3 regions of the Erwinia sp. BNK-24-b genome follow, and region 1 is predicted to be linked to each of the others. Evidence: predicted binding sites of a transcription regulator. Region 1 holds the regulator's gene; each other region holds the start of a gene.

What was found. The regulator LexA, encoded in region 1, represses DNA repair genes until DNA is damaged. The targets are predictions, from matches to a motif close to TNCTGTATGTACATACAGNA.
Region 2: ACMGGR_RS13870 (DNA translocase FtsK 4TM domain-containing protein) is a predicted target of LexA. The motif match lies at 1,641-1,660, and genes of this name have one in related genera.
Region 3: mutH (DNA mismatch repair endonuclease MutH) is a predicted target of LexA. The motif match lies at 4,057-4,076, and genes of this name have one in related genera.

The regions. Positions count from the first base shown of each region.
Region 1 is NZ_CP179901.1:4,332,000-4,338,434, forward strand. It holds gene dusA (tRNA dihydrouridine(20/20a) synthase DusA) at 183-1,178, opposite strand; gene ACMGGR_RS20005 (conjugal transfer protein TraF) at 1,292-2,536, opposite strand; gene zur (zinc uptake transcriptional repressor Zur) at 2,991-3,500, shown strand; gene ACMGGR_RS20015 (CsbD family protein) at 3,648-3,857, opposite strand; gene lexA (transcriptional repressor LexA) at 4,344-4,952, opposite strand; gene ACMGGR_RS20025 (diacylglycerol kinase) at 5,055-5,417, opposite strand; gene plsB (glycerol-3-phosphate 1-O-acyltransferase PlsB) at 5,546-6,435, shown strand, end outside.
Region 2 is NZ_CP179901.1:3,050,457-3,056,891, reverse strand. It holds gene trxB (thioredoxin-disulfide reductase) at 1-605, opposite strand, end outside; gene lrp (leucine-responsive transcriptional regulator Lrp) at 1,108-1,602, shown strand; gene ACMGGR_RS13870 (DNA translocase FtsK 4TM domain-containing protein) at 1,722-5,507, shown strand; gene lolA (outer membrane lipoprotein chaperone LolA) at 5,673-6,284, shown strand; gene ACMGGR_RS13860 (replication-associated recombination protein A) at 6,292-6,435, shown strand, end outside.
Region 3 is NZ_CP179901.1:719,962-726,396, forward strand. It holds gene lplT (lysophospholipid transporter LplT) at 1-636, shown strand, start outside; gene ACMGGR_RS03315 (NADP(H)-dependent aldo-keto reductase) at 767-1,807, opposite strand; gene ACMGGR_RS03320 (YgdI/YgdR family lipoprotein) at 1,979-2,194, opposite strand; gene ACMGGR_RS03325 (TerC family protein) at 2,359-3,069, opposite strand; gene mutH (DNA mismatch repair endonuclease MutH) at 3,139-3,825, opposite strand; gene rppH (RNA pyrophosphohydrolase) at 4,510-5,034, shown strand; gene ptsP (phosphoenolpyruvate--protein phosphotransferase) at 5,047-6,435, shown strand, end outside.

The DNA of each region.
Region 1 (6,435 bases):
GCCTTTTCACCGATATCAAAGCCACAGTAACAGCGGTCCGGCGGCCCTTGCTACCTTTTCCCCGGTATCACAGCAACAGTAACAGCGGTCCAGCGGCCCTTGCTGCCTTTTCACCGATATCAAAGCCACAGCGGCCCTTGATACCTGACACTATTAATACAGCGCCAGCGCCAGCAACTCCGTTAAACCCCGGCCGGCACCTTATCCGCTACCAGCGCCAACGCCGCTTCTACCGTTTCGACGTTCGCACCCGCTTTATGCGCATTTTCGCTCAGGTAACGCCGCCACTGACGCGCACCCGGAATACCCTGGAACAAACCAAGCATATGCCGCGTAATGTGTCCCAGATAGGTTCCCTGCGCCAGCTCACGTTCAATATAAGGATACATTGAACGCACCACGGCCACCGGATCGACAGCAGGAATATCGCTGCCAAACAGCTCGCGATCGACCTGCGCCAGCATCCCCGGATTTTGATAGGCTTCGCGACCTACCATCACCCCATCCACATGTTGCAAATGCACCTTCGCTTCCGCCAGCGATTTTATGCCGCCATTAATGGAAATAGTGAGGTGTGGAAAATCGCGCTTAAGCTGATAAACACGCTCATAGTCCAGCGGTGGGATCTCACGGTTTTCTTTCGGGCTCAGGCCAGAAAGCCAGGCTTTACGCGCGTGGATAATAAACATCTCGCAGCCGCCCTGCTCCGAAACCTGACGAATAAAATCGCAAAGAAACGCATAGCTGTCCTGGTCATCAATGCCAATACGCGTCTTTACCGTAACCGGAATCGACACGCGATCGCGCATTGCTTTCACCGCGTCCGCCACCAGCGCGGCCTCGCCCATCAGGCAAGCGCCAAAGCGCCCGTTCTGTACACGATCTGAAGGACAACCGACGTTCAGGTTAACCTCGTTGTAACCGCGAGCCTGCGCCAGTTCGGCACATTGCGCCAGCGCAAGCGGATCGCTGCCGCCAAGCTGTAACGCGACCGGCTGCTCTTGCTGGTTCCACGCCAGATAGTCGCCTTTGCCATGAATAATGGCGCCGGTGGTCACCATCTCGGTATAGAGCAAGGCCTCGCGGCTCAGCTGACGATGGAAATAGCGGCAGTGACGGTCGGTCCAGTCCAGCATTGGCGCAACGGAAAAACGGTGGGCGGGTAAATTATGGGTCATAAAGCGCAAAAACTCTGATTAACAAATGACGATAATGTGCGCAATGATAGCATGACTGCCCGCAATCGCTAAGCGGACGATGCGGGCGCACCGGGATGCGCCCGAAAGGAGACTCAGAACGTAAAGTTAAGCTGCGCCACGGCACCCCAGGTATTGTCGTTGCCGCGCATACCGGCCAGATCCAGGTGCACCTTATTAAACGGTGACAGACCAAAACCGGCGGTAACAACGTTAGTGTCGTTAGATTTCATATCGGCGCGATAACCTGCACGCAGCTGTAACCAGCTCAGTACACGATATTCCGCACCTATACCCGCATACTGGCTATCTTCCACCGTTTTGAAGCGTTTAGTTGGCGTGGCATCGACATCCAGCGCCGCCGTCAGCCGCTCGGTGTGGTAAGAAACGCCAGGCGTTACGACCGGACGGATCTGGTAGGTATCCTTATAGCCGTTAACTTCACGGGTATCGATATCGCGTGCAATCAGGTTCTGCGCGCTTAAACCCAGCGTCCAGTTATCGCCCAAATCGGTGGCGGCACCGGCATCCATGTTGAAGCCGGTGTTAGAGTTCTTATAACGGCCTTTGGTAAAGTCCGACTTATCGTAGTTATAAACAGAAGCGCTGTAGTTATAGAGATAAGTTTTCTGAATCTTCGGCGTAATACCAAAAGAAACCGGATGCCCGGCGATATTAAATTCGTGCGCCACGGCAACGCCATAGTCATAAACGATCGCACCACGTCCCAACGCTGCCGAGGTCAGTGAGCTCTGATCGCCCGGCAGTGGGATGCGGGTGCCGTCAGCTATACCCTGAAGGTAATTAATATCATTCTGGCTAATATCTGTCGCAACGTGAGCCGTACCGTAGGCTTTTGCTACAAAGGCGAAAGGCAAAACTTCATTAGGTACGGTCACGGCAACGGCTGCGCCCGCTGTCGCCCAGGCCTTACTGCCCTTAATTCCACGTAGCTGGTTGGCCAGATCGCCTGCGGCAGACTGTACCCGCGGGTAATCAGCGAGGCTAAAGATCCCCTGGTTGGCGATATCGCGATAGTTATCAACGCTGTCGGTTAAATCATCAACCTTATCAATCAGCTTGTTTTTATCCGTCAGCTGCGCGCCAACGGCGGGAAGAATGATACTGACATCGTCATCCGGCTGGGCTTTGGTCATCAGCGCCGGGTTAGCCAGCACGGCCGTACCATAAGTTGATGAAGCCACGCCCGTTCCACCCATTGCATCGTTACGGGCATCGTAATAATTACCGGCGGCAAGCGCGCTCAGCGGTGCCAGAAACAGGACGGGAAAAGCAATCGAACGGGGAAGCTTGCTCAGTTTACGTGTTTTTTTGACCATTTACCTTGAACCCTTCAAAAAGGAGACAACGCCTGAAGCGCGCCGAAGATGACTGCCTGCATAATGAACCTTAAGTCAAATGGCCATTGCCCGGAACTAAACCAAAATAGTGTGGTTTTTCTACGCATTGCGCTTCTTTTAATCTGTTAGCTGCCTTAAAGCAGAGCCAGTATTTCCCTGTAACCACCAAAATTATTAACAATTACTTAAGTAAATGTACATAAAATATCGCTAATTACAACCGTCTCCTTGATTTTCGAATGGTACAGCCTCTCTCATCATAGGATTGAATGATAAGCACAGGAATACCCTGCAAAAAGCCTGATAATTTCGCCATCGGCAAGAGAGGGATCTTAAGATGAGCAAGGCAGCCTTCGACCACGCGGAAGCGCGGCGTTTTTAACGCCATTGTGATAACATAACGTTCTAAGCTGGCCTGGGGAGAGCTATGAAGATAAACAGTCCTGAAAAAATCCTGTCGCAGGCAGAGTCTATCTGCCAGCAGCGCAACGTCAGGCTGACGCCTCAGCGTCTGGAAGTGCTACGGCTAATGAGCCAGCATCACGGCGCAATCAGCGCTTACGATCTGCTGGACCTGCTACGCGCAAGCGAACCACAGGCCAAGCCGCCGACGATTTATCGCGCGCTGGATTTTTTGCTGGAGCAGGGGTTCGTGCATCGGGTGGAGTCGACCAACAGCTATGTGGTATGCCATCACTTTGAAGAGCCTTCACATACCTCGGCGATGCTAATCTGCGACCGCTGCGGGGCCGTGACTGAACAACATGCCGAAGGCGTAGAGGCTATTTTGAAGTCACTGGCAAAAAGCACGGGTTTTGCGCTGACCAATAGCGTTATTGAAGCACACGGTTTGTGCCTTAATTGCGTTGAAGTTGAAGCCTGCCAGCACCAGGATGAGTGCCAGCACGATCACACGGTTGTTGCCAAAAAGCGTGGCCGCTAAGTAGCTAACCCTTCAAATATATTTAAGCCATGTCTGACCAGTGTCAATGACGTGCCAAAGGCCATAAACAAACAAGGGCGGTGCCGTAAGCACCACCCTTGTTAAGCAGACTGATTATTTAGCCTGCCAGCGACTTACTTAACATCCTCAGAAGCGATGTTTATTCGTCGTTTCCCAGTCACCGAGTTCTTTTTCGGCCTGGTCTTTAGTGTAGCCATAGCGTTCCTGGATTTTACCTACCAGCTGATCGCGTTTGCCTTCAACGATGGTCATATCATCGTCGGTCAGCTTGCCCCACTTCTCTTTCACTTTACCTTTTAACTGCTTCCAGTTACCGCCGGCTTCGTCTTTATTCATCTTGTCTCTCCTTAACTTAGAACCTTAGGTGATAACAGCTTATCGTTACAGCAAAACGGCTGACAGCAACATAAAACGCTGCCTAAATGCTTAACGTACTAATAATTGTAGTAGATGATGGCGGTTTTGCATGGCGACCAGCAAAAAAAAGCGAAGCGGTGTGAAAGCAAAGGTAACAAGCCTGTACGACGTGCGGAGACAGTAGCCATTAAGAAAGACGGCAGTAGCAGTAGCAGTAGCAGTAGCAGTAGCAGTAGCAGTAGCAGTAGCAGTAGCAGTAGCAGTAGCAGTAGCAGTAGCAGTAGCAGTAGCAGTAGCAGTAGCAGTAGCAGTAGCAGTACAGCAAACACGGGGAAGGCAGTCACGGTCAAATGCCGTGTTAAAAGAAAGGAAAATCTGTGCTGCTAAGAGAAGATCTGAAACTCAGGAAAGCCGCAACGCGCCGTTATAGAAACGACGCGTGGAGAAATCACCAGAAGCGGTGGCTCAGAGCCAGTTACCGTTACGTATCACGCCAACCGCCAGGCCTTCAATTGAAAAGGTTTGCTGACGCAGGTCAACCACAATAGGCTGGAACTCGTTGTTTTCCGGCAGTAAATGAACGATGTTACCCTGCTTTTTCAGTCGCTTGACGGTAACTTCGTCATCAATACGCGCAACCACTACCTGACCGTTACGCACGTCCTGCGTTTTATGTACGGCCAACAGATCGCCATCCATAATACCGATGTCTTTCATCGACATGCCGCTAACGCGCAGCAGGAAATCGGCACCCGGCTTGAATAAATCCGGATCGACCTGGTAATGTCCTTCAATGTGCTGTTCCGCCAGCAGCGGTTCGCCCGCAGCCACACGGCCAATCAGCGGCAGGCCGTCTTCGTCTTCCATCATCAGGCGAATACCGCGTGATGCACCGGAAACGATTTCGATAACGCCCTTGCGCGCCAGCGCTTTAAGGTGCTCTTCAGCCGCATTCGGGGAACGGAAACCGAGCTGCGTAGCGATCTCTGCCCGCGTCGGCGGCATGCCGGTTTGGTTAATATGCTGGCGAATCAGGTCATAAACCTGTTGCTGCCTTGCCGTTAGTGCTTTCATCCCGCCCCCTGGTTGTTTATACAGTCACTTGTAAGTATATACAGGTATTTCGCCGTTGAAAACCTTAAGCTGTGCAAAAAACGACAATTACTTTACGGGCGTTCAGCGTGAAAGCAATATGCTCAGCCAGACGAAAACGGCCAGCAAGATAGCCAGCAGCACCGCCGCCGACCCCATATCCTTGGCGCGTCCGGACAGCTCGTGAAACTCGTTGCCCAACCTGTCGACCACGGCTTCAATGGCGCTGTTAAGCACTTCGACGATAATCACCAGCGCGACGGACCCGATCATCATGACTCTTGCCAGTACGCTGACGTCCAGCCAGCAGGCGATAATGACCGCAATCACTGCTGCCACCAGCTCCTGGCGAAAAGCGGCTTCATGCTGCCATGCCGCTCGTAATCCTTTCCACGAATAACCGGCAGCTTTGATAATCCGCGTGATACCGACGGCGTTATTTGTCATATCAAGGGAACCCTTTGTAATGTTTAACGTCAATGTCAGGGTAGCGCACATTTTGTAACATCACAGATCTCATGCAAGGATTCTGGTATGCTTGCGGCGCTTTGCTAACGAGAGGCTTCATGTTGTCTATGTCAGGTTGGCGTAAATTATATTATAAATTGTTGAATTTACCGGTAAAAATGCTGGTAAAGAGTAAGGCGATCCCCGCCGAGCCGGTCGCTGAACTGGGGCTCGATACGTCGCGCCCTATTATGTATGTACTACCGTATGATTCAAAGGCCGATCTGCTGGCGTTGCGCGAGCAGTGCCGCAAAGAAGATCTTCCCGATCCCTTAGATCCGCTGGAAATCGACGGTACGCTGCTGCCGCGTTACGTGTTTATCCACGATGGCCCGCGCGTGTTTCCTTACTATGCGCCGAATCTGGAATCCGTTAAAACGTTCCATGACTATCTGGATTTGCACCGTAGTCATCCTCTGCTTGATGTGCAGATGGTACCCGTTGCGGTGATGTTTGGCCGCGCACCAGGCCGCGAAGTTCAGGGCGAAAGCCAGCCGCATCTGCGCGTATTAAACGGTATCCAGAAGTTTATCGCCGTCCTGTGGCTGGGACGCGACAGCTTTGTGCGCTTTTCACCGATGGTGTCACTACGCCGGATGGCAACAGAGCACGGCACGGATAAAACTATCGCCCAGAAGCTGGCACGCGTAGCCAGAATGCATTTTGCCCGCCAGCGCCTGGCGGCGATTGGCCCGCGCCTGCCCGTTCGTCAGGATTTGTTCAATAAGCTGTTGCAGTCTAAAGCGATTGCAAAAGCCGTTGAGGATGAAGCGCGCAGCAAGAAAATCTCCCATGAAAAAGCGCAGCAGAATGCCGTTGAGCTGATGGAAGAAGTGGCGGCTGATTTCTCCTACGAGGCGATTCGTCTGACCGACAGAATTATGGGCTGGACGTGGAGCAAGCTCTATCAGGGCATTAACGTTAACGGCGGCGAACGCGTGCGGCAGCTGGCACAGGA
Region 2 (6,435 bases), 1.3 Mb from region 1:
AGCACGATGTTGCCGTTGCGCACTTTTTCCATCAGCCGGTCAATAAGGATCTTTTCTGCCCGGAAGTTGTCACGACGGTGAATCAGATGCACTTCTGCAGCAATGTTCGCCAGATAAAGCGCTTCTTCTACCGCCGTATTACCGCCGCCGATCACCGCGACTTTCTGGTTACGGTAGAAAAAACCGTCACAGGTCGCACAGGCTGAAACGCCACGGCCTTTAAATTCTTCTTCAGACGGCAGGCCAAGATAGCGGGCTGAAGCACCGGTTGCGATGATCAATGCGTCAGCAGTGTATTCGCCGCTGTCGCCCGTCAAGCGGAAAGGGCGGTTTTGCAAATCGACGTCGTGAATATGATCGAAAATAATTTCGGTATTAAATTTTGTCGCATGTTCGTGCATACGTTCCATCAGGCCCGGCCCGGTCAGATCGTGCGGATCGCCCGGCCAGTTTTCTACTTCTGTCGTCGTGGTCAGCTGGCCGCCTTTCTCCAGGCCGGTAATCAGCACTGGATTCAGGTTGGCGCGTGCCGCATAAACGGCTGCGGTATAACCTGCGGGACCGGAACCTAAAATAAGTAATTTACTGTGTCTGGCCTTGCTCATGAGACCCTCTCGAATTGACAACCATTTGCTGATTGTAGGGAATTTGCCGCGGCAAAAAAAGCATTCTGCGATTTTGTTAGCAATGGTTGTAAAAGGTTTAACCAATTTGCTCCCGAACGCTGCGCCATAGTGGGGCAATCCGGGTCGCAAGATGGTGCAGTACGGTAAATTTTCCATTATAAAACAGTTACGCAGCGTCACATCTGGCATGTTGTACTGATTTTAGTTGTTTTACTTTGACAATCGGCTGCGCTTTTGCGAAAACAGTGTAGGAAGCAGAGGGCATTCAGGCTGACAGGACAGGTTCTCTCTGTCCTCCGTGGCCGGATGAACTCAGTCTGTCATTGGTCATGACGCATGGTGTGGACAGACAACATGCGTCATACGGATGGGCGTGATAAACCGCAGCAGGCTCCAGACTTCACTTAGAACAGCCCTGTAACGGAGTAACCTTGTTCAGGGTATGGCAGGTCAAGGGAAGGCATTTAGAGAGACAATAATAATGGTAGACAATAAAAAACGGCCTGGAAAAGATCTCGACAGGATCGATCGCAACATCCTTAACGAACTGCAGAAGGATGGACGCATCTCAAACGTCGAGCTTTCCAAACGCGTAGGTTTATCACCTACACCATGCCTTGAGCGTGTACGTCGTCTTGAAAGACAGGGGTTTATCCTTGGCTATACCGCCCAGCTGAATCCACACTATCTGGATGCGTCGCTGTTGGTATTCGTTGAGATTACTCTGAATCGTGGTGCGCCTGACGTGTTTGAGCAATTTAACGCCGCGGTGCAAAAACTTGAGGAAACTCAAGAGTGTCATCTTGTTTCAGGCGATTTCGACTATTTGTTGAAAACGCGCGTGCCGGATATGTCGGCCTATCGTAAATTACTGGGTGAAACCCTGCTGCGCCTGCCGGGCGTAAACGATACGCGGACCTATGTCGTGATGGAAGAAGTGAAACAAAGTAACCGGTTAGTCATTAAGACACGGTAACACAGGGCAGGTGCAAAACCTGGTAGTTTTCGGTACACTCCTGTGAATTCATACAGGTTCAGCGTCGGGCTTGCCCGACGCTGTTGCCTCCATAGTTTACAGGCACCTGGAGAGTACTCTTGAGCCAGGAATACACAGAAGATAAAGAAGTGTCCTTACAGCCGTTAAGCAGTAGTCGTCGGCTGCTGGAAGCATTGTTGATCGTTGTTGCTCTTTTTGCCGTCTATCTGATGGTAGCGTTGTTGAGCTTTAACCCTTCCGATCCCAGCTGGTCGCAAACCGCCTGGCATGAACCAATCCACAATCTGGGTGGCAGTCCGGGCGCGTGGCTGGCCGATACGCTATTTTTCATTTTTGGCGTCATGGCCTATGCCATTCCTCCTGTTATCCTCGGGCTATGCTGGATTACCTTTCGTCAGCGACATTCGCAGGACTATATTGACTACTTTGCCGTTGCGCTGCGCCTGATTGGCGTACTGGCGCTGGTAGTCACTTCTTGTGGTCTTGCTGCGCTAAATGCTGATGATATCTGGTATTTTGCCTCCGGCGGCGTTATCGGCAGCCTGTTAAGCAACGCCATGGCCCCCTGGTTTAGTCCGGCAGGCGGCACGTTAACGCTGCTTTGCGTTTGGGCTGCGGGCGTGACGCTGTATACAGGCTGGTCGTGGCTGACCATTGCTGAAAAAATTGGCGCGGCGGTCATGGGCGTATTGACCTTTGCCAGCAACCGTTCACGTGATGAAGAGCGTTGGCAGGAAGAGTACGATGACGAAGAACATGAACCGGCACCTGTTTTAAAGAAAAGCGCGCGTCGTGAAGAAGACGATGTGCTATTAAATCAGTCAGCAAATTTTTATGAAGATGATGACAGCGACCCGCTGTTAAGCAAGCCTGCGGCTGCTCCGGCTGCTCCGGCTGCTCCGGCTGCTCCGGCTGCTCCGGCTGCTCCGGCTGCTGTAGCTTCCCATACAGCTGCAGCACAGGGTGCGGCTACGGCGACCTTGGCAGCATCAACCCCGGTATCATCGGCAGCTGCTCCCGCCTCCACGCATACTGAACAGGCATTTTCGGCCGTCGAAGCCCCGGAACTTTATCGTTTTGAAGTGCCGGCAGAGACGCCTGCACCAACCGTGCCCGTTGCTGAAGAAGATGATGCTCCGCGCATGGGTAACTGGCAGGAAGCCTCGGCTTCACCTTTTGATTTTTCTACGCCGCAAGCTACTCATTCCACTGAGATAGAACCGCATGCGGCTAATGTAGCGCAAGCGAGTGCTGTAGCCTCGGCGGCCTTTATGCCTGGCTTCAGCGCTACCAGTGAAACCACTAATCCGCAGGTGAAGCAAGGAATCGGGCCAGCGTTACCACGGCCTAATCCCGTTAAGCTTCCCACCCGCCGCGAATTAGCTTCCTACGGTATTAAACTGCCGTCGCAGCGTATTGCAGAGGAAAAGGCGAAGGAAGAAGAGCAGCGCCTGCAGCAGGCCGTTGATTCTGAAGCAGAGCAGCAGGATGAAACGCATCTGCGCGAGGCTTTCGATGCTCAACAACAGGCTCGCTATGGGGAACCGGCTGCGGCTGAAGCAAGTGCGGAAGATGAGGAAGAAATTCGACATCAGGCCGAGCTTGCCCGCCAGTTTGCCGGGCAGCAGAGCGAGCGCTATGCCGGGCAGCAAAGTACCTCGGCGATGGTAGCAAATACCGCGGGTGCTTTTGATTTCTTACCGGCGGAAGAGGCGGCGGCTAAAGTCGAAGGCGCTTCGTTTACGTCATCAGCTGCGGCGGAGCCAGTCAAACCAGCACCGTCGTGGCAGCGACCAGCACCGCAGCAGGAACCTGAGCAGCCAGCTATACCATCATGGCAGCGACCAGCCCCGCAGCAGGAACCTGAGCAGCCAGCTATACCATCATGGCAGCGACCAGCCCCGCAGCAGGAACCTGAGCAGCCAGCTATACCATCATGGCAGCAGCCAGCGCAGCAGCAGGAACCTGAGCAGCCAGCCGCTCCTTCGTGGCAGCGATCAGCCCCGCAGCAGGAGCCTGTACAGCCAGCTACACCGTCATGGCAGCGGCCAGCACCACAGCAGGAACCTGAGCAGCCAGCCGCACCTTCGTGGCAGCGACCAGCACCGCAGCAGGAGCCTGTGCAGCCAGCTACACCATCGTGGCAGCGATCAGCCCCGCAGCAGGAACCTGAGCAGCCAGCCGCACCTTCGTGGCAGCGATCAGCCCCGCAGCAGGAACCTGAGCAGCCAGCCGCACCGTCATGGCAGCGGCCAGCACCACAGCAGGAGCCTGAGCAGCCAGCCGCACCTTCGTGGCAGCAGCCAGTACAGCAGCCGGAGCCTGCGCCAGAAATAAAGGTGGAAGATAGCCTGTTCCACCCATTCCTGGTGCGTCATGAGCAGCCGCTGGAAAAACCAACCACGCCACTGCCAACGCTGGACTTGCTGACGGCTCCACCAGCGGAAGCCGAGCCGGTAGATATGTTTGCGCTTGAGCAAACGGCACGGCTGGTTGAAGCTCGCCTGGGCGACTATCGTGTCAAAGCGGAAGTCGTGGGTATTTCTCCAGGACCGGTTATTACACGGTTTGAACTGGATCTGGCACCTGGCGTTAAGGCTGCTCGTATTTCTAATCTGTCACGCGATTTGGCCCGTTCGCTTTCCGCAGTAGCGGTACGCGTCGTGGAAGTTATTCCCGGTAAGCCGTATGTGGGTCTTGAATTGCCTAATAAGCATCGCCAGACCGTCTATATGCGTGAAGTACTGGAATGCGACATGTTCCGCGATAATCCTTCGCCGCTTTCTGTGGTGTTGGGTAAAGATATCGCTGGAGAGCCGGTCGTGGCCGACCTGGCAAAAATGCCGCATTTACTGGTAGCGGGTACTACCGGCTCGGGTAAATCCGTTGGCGTAAACGCCATGATTATCAGCATGCTCTATAAAGCCACGCCGGAAGAAGTGCGCTTTATCATGATCGACCCGAAAATGCTTGAGCTGTCGGTTTATGAAGGTATTCCGCATCTGTTAACAGAAGTGGTTACCGACATGAAGGACGCGGCTAACGCATTGCGCTGGAGCGTGGGCGAAATGGAGCGCCGCTATAAGCTTATGTCGGCGCTGGGCGTGCGTAATCTGGCTGGCTATAACGAGAAGGTCAGGCTGGCGGAAGAGATGGGGCGTCCGATTCCGGATCCGTTCTGGAAGCCGGGCGACAGCATGGAAACGTCGCCGCCAATGCTGGAAAAGCTGCCTTATATCGTGGTGCTGGTTGACGAGTTTGCCGATCTGATGATGGCGGTAGGCAAAAAAGTGGAAGAGCTGATTGCCCGTCTGGCACAGAAGGCGCGTGCGGCAGGTATTCACCTTGTACTGGCAACGCAGCGCCCGTCGGTAGATGTCATCACCGGCCTGATTAAAGCCAACATTCCAACTCGTATTGCCTTTACGGTTTCCAGCAAGATCGACTCGCGTACGATCCTCGATCAGGGCGGTGCCGAATCGCTGCTGGGGATGGGCGATATGCTGTATATGCCGCCAAACTCCTCAATGCCGGTACGCGTGCACGGTGCTTTCGTCAGGGATGAGGAAGTGCATGCAGTGGTTCAGGACTGGAAAGCCCGCGGTCGTCCGCAGTATATAGAGAGCATCACGGCAGGCGAAGAGAGTGAAAGCGCTGCCATGGGACTTGATGGCGACGAAGAGCTCGATCCGCTTTTCGATCAGGCTGTGTCGTTCGTTGTTGAAAAACGTCGCGCCTCGATATCTGGCGTTCAGCGGCAGTTCCGCATCGGTTATAACCGAGCGGCACGCATTATTGAACAGATGGAAGCGCAGAGCATAGTTTCGCCGCCGGGCCACAACGGCAATCGCGAAGTGCTTTCACCACCGCCGCATGAGATGTAACGCGTAACCAACGGGCCGGATTATCCGGCCCGTTGAATTTCCAGCGATTGTCTCCATATCATATCCGTGTAATCAGCTAATTCCCCTGTTGTTATCTCTGCCGCCTGGCTACAGTTAAGGCTGCCCGCTAACCGGGATAAAAAAGTTTCAATAAGGATGCCGTAAATGAAAAAATTGACGATCACATGCTGCCTGCTTGCTTCTTTTGCTTCTGCCAGCGTCATGGCCGATGCCTCTGCTGATTTACAGCAGCGCCTGGATAAAGTAACCAGTTTTCATGCCAGCTTTACCCAAAAAGTTACCGATGGCAGCGGCCAGTCCGTTCAGGATGGGGAAGGCGAGCTGTGGGTAAAGCGTCCCGATTTATTTAACTGGCACATGACCGCGCCCGATGAAAGCGTACTGATTTCCGATGGCAAAACCCTGTGGTTTTACAACCCGTTTGTTGAGCAGGTCAGCGCGACCTGGTTGAAAGACGCCACCAGCAATACGCCATTTATGCTGATCGCTCGTAACCAGCGCAGCGACTGGAAGCAGTACAACATTAAGCAGCTTGGCGACAACTTTGAGCTGACGCCAAAATCGACCGACGGCAACCTGAAACAGTTTACGATTAACGTTTCAACCAACGGTACCATTAACCAGTTCAGCGCGGTGGAGCAGGATGGTCAGCGCAGCAGCTACAGCCTGAAAAGCCAGCAAAACGGCGCGGTTAATCCTGATAAATTCCGCTTCACTCCGCCAAAAGGCGTGACGCTGGACGATCAACGTCAGTGAGGTCAGCGTGAGCAACCTGTCTCTGGATTTTTCCCATAACGAGTTTCAACCCCTGGCCGCGCGCATGCGGCCTCGGACGCTGGCTGAATATATCGGACAGCAGCATCTGCTGGCTTCCGGCAAACCTTTGCCGCGCGCTATCGAAGCCGGA
Region 3 (6,435 bases), 1.2 Mb from region 1:
CAAAGCTGGCATCCGCTGCGCATGTCGGCCAGCTTTTTCCAGGCCTGTCGCATTTTATGGCGAGATGGCGAAACGCGCTTTTCACTGTTGGGCACCAGTCTGTTTTGGGGAGCAGGCGTAACGCTGCGCCTCCTGCTGGTATTGTGGGTACCGGTTGCGTTAGGCATTACGGATAACAAAACGCCGACGCTGCTAAACGCTATGGTTGCTATCGGCATTGTGTTTGGCGCAGGAGCCGCAGCGAAGCTGGTGACGTTGAAAACGGTTGGCAGATGTATGCCGGCAGGCGTGCTGATCGGCGTAGCGGTGACCTGTTTTGCTTTACAGCATACTGCAACAGGCGCTTATGGACTGCTGATAGTCATTGGCATGCTGGGCGGCTTTTTTGTGGTGCCGCTGAACGCGCTGCTGCAAATGCGCGGCAAGGCAAGCGTCGGTGCCGGTAACGCCATCGCCGTACAAAACCTGGGCGAAAACAGCGCGATGCTGCTGATGCTGGGGCTTTATACCGTGGCTATTAAGCTCGGTACGCCGCCAGTCGCCACTGGCGTAGGATTTGGTGCGCTGTTTGCTCTGGCTATTGCCGTACTGTGGGGATGGCAGCTGGCGCAAAAGCGGGGGCGCAGTGTGCAGTAAGGGCGATCTGAATGCGGCACCAGCTGTTACGGAGGGTGCCGGTGTCGTGCTTCGGACAGCCTATGCCGGACGTCAGTACGGTATAAACAACCTCAGGGGCGGATATTCTCCGCCCCCTGTGACGGAGGGTTTACGGCGCAGGGAAAGTATAACGGCGATGAATCGCCTCAAGACCCTGCATCACCTCTTCATCCAGCGTCAGATTGTAGCTGTCGATATTGGTTTTTAACTGCTCCAGCGTGGTAGCGCCCAGCAGCGTGCTGGCAACAAAAGGCTGCTGACGGACAAATGCCAGCGCCATCTGTGACGGATCGAGATGGTGCTTTTTCGCCAGCGCGACATACTCAGCTATTGCCAGCTCAGCCTGTTCGCCGCTGTAGCGCGTAAAGCGGCTAAACAGCGTGTTACGTGCGCCTGCAGGTTGCGCACCGTTCAGGTATTTTCCGCTCAGCGTACCAAAAGCCAGGCAGGAGTAGGCCAGCAGCTCCACGCCTTCGTGCTGGCTGATTTCCGCCAGGCCAACTTCAAAGCTACGATTCAGCAGGCTGTAAGGATTCTGGATAGAAACAATGCGCGGTAGCTCGTGCTTTTCGGCCAGCTGCAGATAGCGCATCACGCCCCAGGGGGTTTCATTGGAAACGCCGATATAACGGATTTTCCCGGCGCGCACCTGCTCGTTCAGCGCTTCCAGCGTTTCCAGCAGCGTTACCGTTGCGGTACTGTCTGCGTATTCGTAGTTCAGTCTTCCAAAATAGTTGGTTTGACGCTGCGGCCAGTGCAGCTGGTAAAGATCAATATAATCGGTATTAAGCCGTTTCAGGCTGGCATCCAGCGCGGCGCGAATATTTTTACGATCCAGCGCCTGACCCGGACGAATTGAGGCGTCGGCACCGCGTACCGGGCCAGCGACTTTTGACGCCAGAATAATTTTTTCGCGATTGCCGCGTGCTTTCAGCCAGCTGCCGATATAGGTTTCGGTTAATCCCTGCGTTTCCGGACGCGGCGGTACCGGATACATTTCGGCGGTATCAATCAGATTAATGCCGGAACGCAGCGCTAAATCGAGCTGGGCATGCGCATCGGCTTCGCTGTTCTGCTCGCCAAAGGTCATGGTGCCTAATCCCAGGCTGCTGACTTCCAGCGTACTGTGGGGAATACGATGATAATGCATTTGCCGGCTTCCTTTTTCATTATTAAGAACCGGCCCGGCGCCACAATGGCAGGTTACCAGCGCCAGATCCGGCTTTTGACTATAACCGTCGGGCACAGCAGGGGGAAGAGCAGATTTATCGGGAAGTGCGGTAAGCCACCTGGTTGACACGCTCAGGTGGCGAGATAGGGTTTAACGTTCGACAATCGAGGAAACCTCGTCGCCGTTAATCTGGAGTTCATGGCCGGAGCGGTCAGTATATTTAACCAGGCCGGTATCCGCGTCGATTTCCGGTTTACCCTGGGTCATAATCATTTTCCCATCTTTGGTCGCCATAACATAATCGCTGCTGCAACCGCCCAATAGCGTAGCCAGCATCAATACGGCTGCGCCTGACATCAACTTCATAATTCGCTCCCTTAGCCTGAAAATATCTCCCGATAGTAATAGCTTATTTTAGAGAAAGCGTTAACCGCAGAACTCCGAAAAGCGTGGTGTAGCACGACAAACTATTGACTTTGATCGTGAAATCGTCAGGAAAGAGACCGACCGGCGATGCCGGTCAGCTCAGATCAGGCGTGGTTTTTTTTGCTGCGCAGCAGATTGAGGCACTCTACGGCCATAGAGAAAAACATGGCGAAATAGATATAACCTTTTGGCACGTGGATATTGAAACTTTCCAGAATAAGGGTAAAACCTACCAGGATCAGAAAAGAGAGCGCCAGCATTTTGACCGAAGGATGACGCTCAACAAATTCGCCAATAACGCGGGCGGCAAACATCATCACGCCAACCGCAATCACTACGGCCGCCATCATAATAATCAAATGATCGGAAAGTCCTACAGCGGTGATAACGGAATCCAGGCTAAAAATAATGTCGAGCAGCATAATCTGCACGATGGCCCCGATAAAAGAGTGCACGTTAGTCTTGTGCTCCTCTTCGTTGCCTTCAATCGTTTCGTGGATCTCCTGACTTGATTTCCATAACAGGAAAAGCCCGCCAAACAGCAAAATCAAATCCCGTGCGGAAAAATCGTGATCCATCAGGGTAAACAGCGGGGTTGTCAGGCGAATAACCCAGGCGATAGAAGCCAGCAGGCCCAGACGCATCAGCATGGCGCCCGCAAGGCCCACACGGCGCGCGGCATTCTGTTGCTGCTTAGGGAGCTTAGCTACCACCAGAGAAAGAAAGATAATGTTATCAATACCCAGGACGATTTCCAGAATCGTCAGCGTACCCAGTGCCAGCCAGGCGTTGGGATCGGCAATCCAGTCAAACATACAAACGTCGCATCCTAAACGAAAGTTAAACGAAGAGTATACTCATCCGAATGCCAGTCAGCTAAAGCTTTACAGTAAAAAATGGCGGGCAAGAAGCGGGGCGGTAAAGGTCTTCTTCAGATAGAAGCCTCTCGGCAGCGTCATTATCGGCTGGCCATTTTCACCAATGCCTTCCGTCAGCGCTTTGCTGTTGGCCGCTTTAGGACGGATTTGCAGTACTTCACCGTGGCGCGCGGTGATACGCTCTACCTGACCCAGCACGATCATATCCATCAGCTCTTCCCAGTCACGCCGCAGCAAGGTTTCCTCTTCCTGATTCGGGCTCCAGAGAAGCGGCGCGCCGACGCGGCGTTCTGCCAGCGGGATCGCTCTGTCGCCTTCAACCGGCATCCATAATACTCTGGCCAGCTTATGGCGCACGTGGCTGGTTTCCCAGACCAGGCCGCTGTTGCCGGTCAATGGGGCAACACAGACAAAGGTTGTTTCCAGCGGGCGGCCCTGTACATCAATCGGGATGGTTTTCAGTTCCACGCCAATATCCGCAAAGTCCTGCTCGGGCTTGCTGCCTGCGCTTGCACCCAGATAGCGCTCCAGCAGCATGCCAACCCACCCTTTGTCCCGACGTAAATCAGCCGGAATAGCCAGGCCGGCATTCAGTGCCAGCTCACCCAGCGTAAAGCCTGCCAGCTGGCGTGCACGCGCAAGCAAAATGGCTTCACTTTCAGGCGGCGGCACGGAAAAAAACGTTGCTGACATAAAGGCTTCTCTGTTGCTCAAAAAATAGACAGTGTTTTTTCCCGCTAAAAAACGCTGAACGGGAAGTGGGGGAAAGCGGAATAATAGCATGATTAATCATGCCTTTTTATTTCCATCCGCCTCTGTTTTGTCCGCGTGCGAAAAGGTTATGCCTGACTGCGCACCGACAATGAACAGGATCTTACACGTAGTTATCCACAGAAAAATGGGATAAGTCGACTTTTATCACAGTACTGTTTCGATTTACAGGCTTGACTCGACCACTTTATCCATTTTTCCCCTTTTTTTGCTTATCATAGCGGCATAACCTGTGGATAAAAAAGGCGATGCTCGATCTTTCGCCAGTGCCTTAGCAGCCCGGTATGACACTAAGATTAAAGCGTTAAAACCCGCCGCCGACGTCAGGTAAATTCCAATGCTTATAATCAGTTAACCACTATACTGATAGCGCGTGTATCGGCCGTCTGGAAAGTTTTCCCCAAACGTTAAGAGAGTTCTGCACAAAGATATCCACAGAAAAGGTGAATAAAATCGGGTAAAAAAGGCGGATTCTGTTTATAACTCGGGAAATGTTCGTAAGTTATCCCGCGAATGCCGCCCCACAGGGGGAAAAAGCAGTGGTTTACCGCCTGTAAGGAGTATGAAACAATCAGAACATCCGAGTTTTAAGTTTGAGGTAGTCCAGTGATCGATGATGATGGCTACCGCCCGAATGTTGGTATCGTAATTTGTAACAGGCAGGGACAAGTGTTGTGGGCCAGACGCTATGGCCAACACTCCTGGCAGTTTCCCCAGGGAGGGATAAATCCTGGAGAAACGGCAGAACAGGCGATGTATCGAGAACTCTTTGAGGAAGTTGGTTTACACCGCAAAGATGTGCGCATCCTTGCCTCTACCCGAAACTGGTTACGCTATAAGTTGCCAAAACGTTTGGTGCGTTGGGACACAAAGCCGGTTTGTATCGGCCAGAAACAGAAGTGGTTTCTTCTGCAATTATTGTGCAATGACGCGGATATCAATATGCAAACCAGCAGCACGCCAGAGTTCGACGGCTGGCGCTGGGTAAGCTTCTGGTATCCTGTACGCCAGGTGGTCTCTTTTAAACGCGACGTCTATCGGCGAGTGATGAAAGAGTTTGCTGGCGTGGTAATGCCGCTGCAGGAGAACGCCGTACCGCGAACTACGCCTTATCGACGGAAGAGAGGGTAAGCCACTTAAAATATGCTTACACAGCTGCGCGAGATAGTTGAAAAAGTGGCAGGAGCGCCCCGGCTGACCGAGGCGCTCGATATTCTGGTCAGCGAAATTTGCCTGGCAATGGATACCGAAGTCTGTTCGGTTTATCTGGCCGACCACGACCGCCGCTGCTATTACCTGATGGCAACGCGTGGGCTAAAAAAACCGCGTGGCCGCACCGTTGCGCTGGCCTTTGACGAAGGGATCGTCGGGCTGGTCGGTCGGCTGGCCGAGCCTATCAACCTGGCGGATGCGCAGAGTCATCCCAGCTTTAAATATATTCCTTCCGTAAAAGAAGAGCGTTTCCGCTCTTTCCTCGGCGTGCCGATTATCAGCCGTCGCCAGCTGTTGGGCGTGCTGGTGGTGCAGCAGCGCGAACATCGCCAGTTCGATGAAAGCGAAGAGTCTTTCCTCGTTACGCTGGCTACGCAGATGGCCACCATTCTTTCCCAGTCGCAGCTGAATGCGCTGTTTGGACAATATCGACAGACCCGCGTGCGTGCGCTGGCTGCCGCGCCGGGCGTGGCGGTGGCAAAGGGCTGGGTAGAAAGCAATCAGCCTTCGCTGGAAAACGTCTCGGCGGCCTCCACGCTGGACGCGGTGCGCGAGCGGGAAAGGCTGTCGGTGGCAATGGATGAAGCCTCTGGCGAGTTTCGGCGCTACAGCAAACGCTTTACCTCCAGCGTGCATAAAGAAAGTGCGGCCATCTTCGACCTCTATTCGCACCTGCTGAGCGACAACCGCCTGAAGAAAGACCTTTATGCGGAGATCGATAATGGCTCGGTCGCAGAGTGGGCGGTTAAAAAGGTTATTGAGAAGTTCGCCGCGCAGTTCGCCAGCTTACAGGATAGCTATCTGCGCGAGCGGGCCGGTGATTTGCGCGCGCTGGGCCAGCGTCTGCTGTTCCATCTTGACGATACGATGCAGGGCACTAACACGTGGCCCGCGCGCTTTGTGCTGGTTGCCGATGAGCTAAGCGCGACCACGCTTGCCGAGCTGCCGCACGAGCGGCTAGCTGGCGTAGTGGTCAGAGACGGTGCGGCCAACTCGCACGCGGCCATTATGGTGCGCGCAATGGGCATCCCAACGGTGATGGGTGCCGATATCCAGCCGGAAGTGCTGAACGGTAGACTGCTGATTGTCGATGGCTATCGCGGCGAGCTGCTGGTCGATCCCGAACCGGTGCTGGTGCAGGAGTACCAGCGGCTTATCACCGAGGAAAATGAGCTAAGCAAGCTGGCGGAGGACGTGGTTGAGCGACCGGCGGCGCTGAAGTCTGGCGAGCCGATAAAGGTCATGCTCAACGCCGGTCTTAGCGCAGAGCACGAGCAGGCGCTGGGTAGCCGCGTGGATGGCGTCGGGCTTTACCGCACG